DNA from 2 places in the Brenneria tiliae genome. Region 1 is predicted to be linked to the other one. Evidence: riboswitches for the same ligand, from Rfam matches in the RefSeq annotation. Region 1 holds a riboswitch; the other holds the start of a gene.

What was found. A riboswitch is a leader RNA that binds a small molecule or an ion and turns the genes downstream of it on or off. The one in region 1 is predicted to bind thiamine pyrophosphate.
Region 2: it holds a riboswitch for thiamine pyrophosphate, as region 1 does, so the genes downstream of both, thiM (hydroxyethylthiazole kinase) here and thiC (phosphomethylpyrimidine synthase ThiC) in region 1, are expected to answer to the same signal.

What each region holds. Positions count from the first base shown of each region.
Region 1 covers NZ_JAKPCB010000080.1:25,880-29,141, forward strand. The annotation lists gene thiC (phosphomethylpyrimidine synthase ThiC) at 1-1,556, opposite strand, end outside; TPP riboswitch at 1,656-1,798, opposite strand; gene rsd (sigma D regulator) at 1,928-2,389, opposite strand; gene nudC (NAD(+) diphosphatase) at 2,495-3,262, shown strand, end outside.
Region 2 covers NZ_JAKPCB010000102.1:305,879-309,140, reverse strand. The annotation lists gene MFP24_RS20055 (ABC transporter ATP-binding protein) at 1-394, shown strand, start outside; gene MFP24_RS20050 (amidase) at 384-1,571, shown strand; TPP riboswitch at 1,659-1,761, shown strand; gene thiM (hydroxyethylthiazole kinase) at 1,802-2,596, shown strand; gene thiD (bifunctional hydroxymethylpyrimidine kinase/phosphomethylpyrimidine kinase) at 2,593-3,262, shown strand, end outside.

The DNA of each region.
Region 1 (3,262 bases):
TGTTTGACGTCTTCCTTATTCGGCAGCCCCAGGTGTTCTTTCGGGGTGACGTAACAGAGCATCGCGCAGCCGAACCAGCCGATCATCGCCGCGCCGATGCCGGAGGTGAAGTGGTCGTAACCGGGGGCGATATCGGTGGTCAACGGGCCCAGCGTATAGAACGGCGCTTCGTGGCAGTGCTCCAGCTCTTCGGTCATATTGCGGCGGATCATCTGCATCGGCACGTGGCCGGGACCTTCGATCATCACCTGCACGTCGTACTCCCAGGCGATTTTGGTCAGTTCGCCCAGCGTATACAGTTCGGCGAACTGCGCTTCATCGTTGGCGTCCTGAATCGAGCCGGGGCGCAGACCGTCGCCCAGCGACAGCGCGACGTCATAGGCGGCGCAGATTTCGCAGATGTCGCGGAAGTGCTCATACAGGAAGCTCTCTTTATGATGCGACAGGCACCACTTGGCCATGATCGAGCCGCCGCGCGACACGATGCCGGTCAGCCGTTTGGCGGTCATCGGCACATAGCGCAGCAGCACGCCGGCGTGGATGGTGAAATAGTCGACGCCCTGTTCCGCCTGTTCCAGCAGGGTGTCGCGGAACATTTCCCAGCTCAGGTTTTCCGCCACGCCGTTGACTTTTTCCAGCGCCTGATAGATGGGCACCGTGCCGATGGGCACCGGACTGTTGCGCAGGATCCACTCGCGGGTTTCGTGGATATAGCGTCCGGTGGAGAGATCCATCACGGTGTCCGCGCCCCAGCGGGTGGACCACACCAGCTTTTCCACCTCTTCTTCAATCGAGGAGGTGACGGCGGAGTTGCCGATATTGGCATTCACCTTCACCAGAAAATTGCGGCCGATAATCATCGGTTCGGATTCCGGGTGATTGATATTCGATGGAATGATGGCGCGCCCGGCGGCCACTTCCTGTCGCACGAACTCCGGGGTGATGTTCTCCGGCAGGCGGGCGCCAAACCCCTCGCCGGGATGCTGCTGGCGCAACACCTCGCCGCGGATACGCTCGCGGCCCATATTTTCGCGGATGGCGATAAACTCCATTTCCGGGGTGACGATGCCCTGACGCGCATAATGCAGCTGGGTCACGCATTTGCCCGGTTTAGCGCGCAGCGGACGCGGCAGGTGTTCGAAGCGCAGGTGATCCAGTCCGGCATCCGCCAGGCGCTGTTGGGTAAAATCCGAGCTGACGGCGGCGAGCGTTGCGCAATCGTTGCGCTCGGCAATCCAGTTGGCGCGCAGTCTGGCTAATCCGACGCGCACGTCCGGGCGCGATGCCGGATCGCCGTACGGACCGGCGGTGTCATACACCGGGATCGGTTCGTTGGGTTCGTACTGCGGGTCGTCCTTGCCGCCGCCGACTAACGTCGGACTAAGCTGGATTTCGCGCATCGGCACGCGAATATCGTCGCGTGAACCGGTGAGATAAATACGCCGCGAGTTGGGAAACGCCATCCCCTGCAGCGTATCAATAAACTGCTGGGCGGCCGCGCGCTGGTCGCGGCGACTGGCTTTGGGCGGTCGGGATGAGGATATTTTGGTAGACATAGCAAGTTCCTGTGATGCGTAAAGGGAAAATTGCTTGTCTGGAGCTCGGAGGGAGTAATAACGCCAGGTATGCCAGAGTGATTGATGCAGGTTTCAATCAGGCACATTACTCTTGTTCCCTTCGCGGGTCTTAACCCGATCAGGTTCCGCGGATCCCGAATTAACGGTCTCAGCCTGCGCATTTTCTTTTCTTGCTTAACACTCAAGAAACGAAAACGCGCTAGGCACTCCGACAAGATAGCCCTACTATTAACGGGCTGATTACAACGATGACACTTTATGACGCCAGCTCGGGTATGTCAAAGCAAGGAAAGCGTATCTGTGAAGGTAAGTCAGATGCTGAACGGTAACAATATGATAGTAAAAAGATATTAATTATCAAAAATCAGCCGGATAACATTGTCCTCCAGCGCGAAACGTTCGGCCAGGGTTTCCCCCACGCGGGACAGCGCCTGCTGGAATTCAATACAGTTTTCATCATCGATGGCGGCCGCCAAATGACCGTCGTAAGACGCCATAATCTGCTCGGTGTTGCTTTTTAATGCTTCATCAAGCTGGTTGAAAAACGCCTTTTTCTGTTCGCCGAAGACGGCGGCTTCCGGCAATATCCGCTCGTAAACGTGGAAGTGGCCGATCGATAGATAATCGACCAGATTATGGCAAAATTCATCCAGCGCTTTTTCATCCAGCGGGGAGAGCTTTTCCTTGTTCGGTTTGATGCCAACCAGATGGTAGTAAGCAATCAGCAGCTGCTTACGCGCTTGTAGCCATTGGTCGATTAACGCATTATTGCCACCGACGAGGTCAGTCAGGCTTTGTAACTGGTTTAGCATTGTTGGCTCCGTGAATGGTAGAAAATAACCGTCAGTTATAAAAGTTATCTAATCACCCAGAGTGGTAAAATGCCAGTGAAGTGATAGTGGAGCAATAGAAAAGATATGGAACACACGCTAAAAGGTGACGAAACCGGATGGTGGGTTGTCAGTCACGCAAACCAGATATGGCTCCCTGAGGGGGCGTTGCCGCAGGGAACGGCGTCCAGTTGGTCATTACAGGGGCAGAGCGCCCGACTTATCGGCGAATGGCAGGGGCAGGCCGTCCGGCTGGTCTGCCAGAACCGGGATAGCGATATGGCATCCGTCCGTCAGTTAATCGACCGGGAAGTCGGTCTTTTTCAAATGGCGGGGCGCGGCGTACAGCTGGCGGAGTTTTACCGCGCCCATCGATTCTGCGGCTACTGCGGCCATGAGATGGTGCGCAGTAAAACCGAGCTGGCCTGCCTGTGCCGCCACTGCAAGGAGCGTTATTACCCGCAGATCGCCCCCTGCATCATCGTGGCGATCCGACGCGGCGACGAGATTCTGCTGGCCCAGCACAACCGTCATCGCGGCAACATGTATACGGTGCTGGCCGGGTTCGTCGAGGTGGGCGAAACCCTGGAGCAGACGGTGGCCCGCGAGGTGATGGAAGAAAGCCATATCCGAATCAAGAACCTGCGCTATATCAGTTCCCAGCCCTGGCCTTTCCCGCACTCGCTGATGATGGCCTTTATGGCGGACTATGCGGGGGGCGAGGTTCAGCACGATCCCGCCGAACTGCGCGACGCAGCCTGGTTCCGCTATGACCAACTGCCTATTTTACCGCCGCCGGGCACGGTGGCGCGCCGTCTGATTGAAGATACGGTTGCGCTGTGCCGCGCGGCTCAT
Region 2 (3,262 bases), on a different contig from region 1:
CTTTGTGACCCATGATATCGGCGCGGCCGTCGAAGTGGCCGACCGCGTCGCCGTAATGTACGGCGGGCGCATCGTCGAACAGGCGCCGCTGGATGAATTGCTGCATAATCCGCTTCACCCCTATACCCAGGTGCTGCTGAGCACCCGCCCCAAGGGGGGCCTGAAAAAAGGCGAACGGCTGGTCAGCATTCCCGGTTCGCCGCCGGATCTGACCCGCCTGCCCGCGGGATGCGCGTTTTCTCCCCGCTGTCCGCGCGCCAGCGAGCTGTGCCGCAGCCAGATACCGGCGTCCCGGCAGGTGAGTGCCGGGCATCAAATCAGTTGTCATCACTGGAACGACGGCGTGGAAGAGCCATCCGCCGTCGTGAATTTAAGGAACGATCATGCAAGATAATGCTTTCGCTTTTATGCCCTATCCGCCGGCCGCCGTTGAGCATGCGCCTCAGGGACCGTTATCCGGTTTTACCTTCGCGGTTAAGGATCTATTCGACGTCGCGGGGTATCCGACCGGCGGCGGCAGTCCCCACGTGCTCGCCATGTCGGGCATAAAGCAGCGCACGGCGCCGACGGTGCGGCGGCTGCTGGAGGCGGGGGCGGAATTCGTCGGGAAAACCCATACCAACGAGATGGCGTTTTCCATGAGCGGCAAGAATGCGCACTATGGCACGCCGCGCAACGGCGCGGCGCCGGAACGCATTCCCGGCGGGTCGTCATCGGGATCGGCGGCGGCGGTGTCCAACGGTTTGTGCGATTTCGCCCTGGGAACGGATACCGGCGGTTCGATCCGCACGCCGGCGAGTTACTGCGGTCTGTTCGGCCTGCGCCCCAGTCACGGACGGATTTCCCTGGATGATTGCCAGCCGTTGGCCCCCAGTATGGACACGGCGGGCTACTTCACCCGCGACGCCGACTTATTCGAGCGGGTGGGGGAGTGTTTGCTGGGTGAGGACGACGCCCCGCTGGCGCAACAAGCGCAATGGGTCATCAGCCATCGGCTGTTTGACCTGCTTCCCGCGGCATCGCAACAGGCGTTGCGGCCCGCGCTGGAAAGCATCAAGGACGTTGCCGGCGAACTGTCGCCGCTGTCCGGCGAGCTTCCGGCGCTGGAAGAGGCCTACTGGGCTTTCCGTTTTATCCAGGGGCGCGAGGCCTGGCTGGCGCAGGGGGAAAAAATCACCCGCTACGGTTTTGCGCTGGGACCGGATGTGGCCGGACGTTTTGCCTGGGGCGCCGGCGTGACGGACGAGCAGTATCAGAACGCCTGTCGCGTACGCGAGCGCTTTCGCCAGGACTGGCAGGCGCTGTTGGGCAATCGCATTCTGGTATTGCCCACGGTGCCGGATATTGCGCCGCTGCTGGACGCGCGGGACGAGGATATTGAACAGACCCGGCAGCTGTCGCACCATTTGTTGTCCATTGCCGTGCTGTGCGGCATCCCGCAGCTGAACCTGCCGCTGACGTACAAAGAGGGGGCGCCGCTGGGGATTTCGCTTATCGGACCGCGCGGCAGCGATCTGAGCCTGGTGCGCGCCGCGGCGCGCGTTGCCCGCCGCCATCTTGCCGCGAATTAAGCACAAACTTGCCGCCGCGCGGCAAATTGGCATTGTTGTCGCGGCGTTTGTTGGCGATACTGTACAGGCCTAGCCATAGGCGATGAATTACATGACTCGGGGTGCCCTGGTTTATCAACCACAGGGCTGAGAAATACCCGCATTACCTGATCTGGATTATGCCAGCGTAGGGAAGTCACGGTATGCCGACCAACCGGTTACCGCCTTCTTGAACGCCGGTTGGGGGAATGATGAACGCTCGACCCGTCGATTTACCGGCTGCCCAGGCGGCGGCCTCGCTAACGCAATTTCACGCCTTGTCTCCTTTAGTGCACTGTCTCACCAACGATGTGGTGCAATCTTTCACCGCCAACGTGCTGCTGGCGCTGAACGCGTCGCCGGCGATGGTGGTGGACCCCGCCGAAGCCGCGCAGTTCAGCGCATTGGCCGATGCGCTGCTGATCAACGTCGGCACGCTGGAGCGCCATCGCGCCGACGCCATGCTGGCGGCGGTCCACGGCGCCAATCAGTCCGCCACGCCGTGGGTGCTCGATCCGGTGGCGGTCGGCGGGCTGACTTACCGTAGCGAATTCGCCCATGAACTGCTGCAATTAAAACCGGCGGCCATTCGCGGCAACGCTTCCGAAATCATGGCGCTGGCCGGACTGGGCGCGCGCAGCCGCGGCGTGGACAGCGCCGACGATTCCCATAGCGCGCTGTCCGCCGCCCGCGAGCTGGCCCGCAGGTTCTCCACCGTCGTCGCGGTGACCGGCGAAGTGGACTACGTAACGGACGGTTCATTTGACTGGGCGATTAGCGGCGGGGATAAAATCATGACCCGCGTGGTGGGAACCGGCTGCGCATTGTCCGCGGTGGTCGCCGCTTTCTGCGCGCTGAAGGGCGACCGCTTATCCCACGTTGCGGCGGCCTGTTACGTGATGTCGCTGGCCGGGCAACAGGCCGCGCGCCGCGCCCAGGGGCCGGGCAGTTTTATTCCGGCCTTTCTTGACGCTCTCTATCGTCTGCGCGGGGAGGATTTGGCATGAAACGAATCAATGCGTTAACCATTGCCGGCACAGACCCCAGCGGCGGGGCGGGCATTCAGGCCGACCTGAAAACGTTCTCGGCTCTGGGGGCTTACGGCGCCACGGTGATTACCGCGCTGGTGGCGCAGAATACGCGCGGCGTTCAGTCGGTCTACCGCATTGAGCCTGAATTTGTCGCGGCCCAGCTTGACTCCGTGCTGAGCGATGTGCGCATCGACGGCGCCAAGATCGGCATGCTGGCGCAGACCGATATCGTTGACGCGGTGGCTGAGCGTCTGCGTCATTACGCGGTGCCCTATGTGGTGCTCGACACGGTGATGCTGGCAAAAAGCGGCGATCCGCTGCTCTCTCCCGACGCGGTGGCGTCGATCCGGCGTTTATTGCTGCCGCAGGTGTCCATTATCACGCCTAACCTGCCGGAAGCGGCCGCCCTGCTTGATTGCGCGCCGGCCGTGGACGAGCGGGAAATGCGCCGGCAGGGGCAGGCGCTGCTGGATATGGGGTGTCGGGCGGTGCTGATGAAAGGCGGTCATCTGAGCGAGGAGGAGAGCCCGGACTGGCTGTTTAGCCGCAACGCGGTGCCGCGACGTTTTACCTCTCTCCGTGTCAGAACCCGTCATACCCACGGCACCGGATGCACCCTGTCCGCCGCGCTGGCGGCGCTGC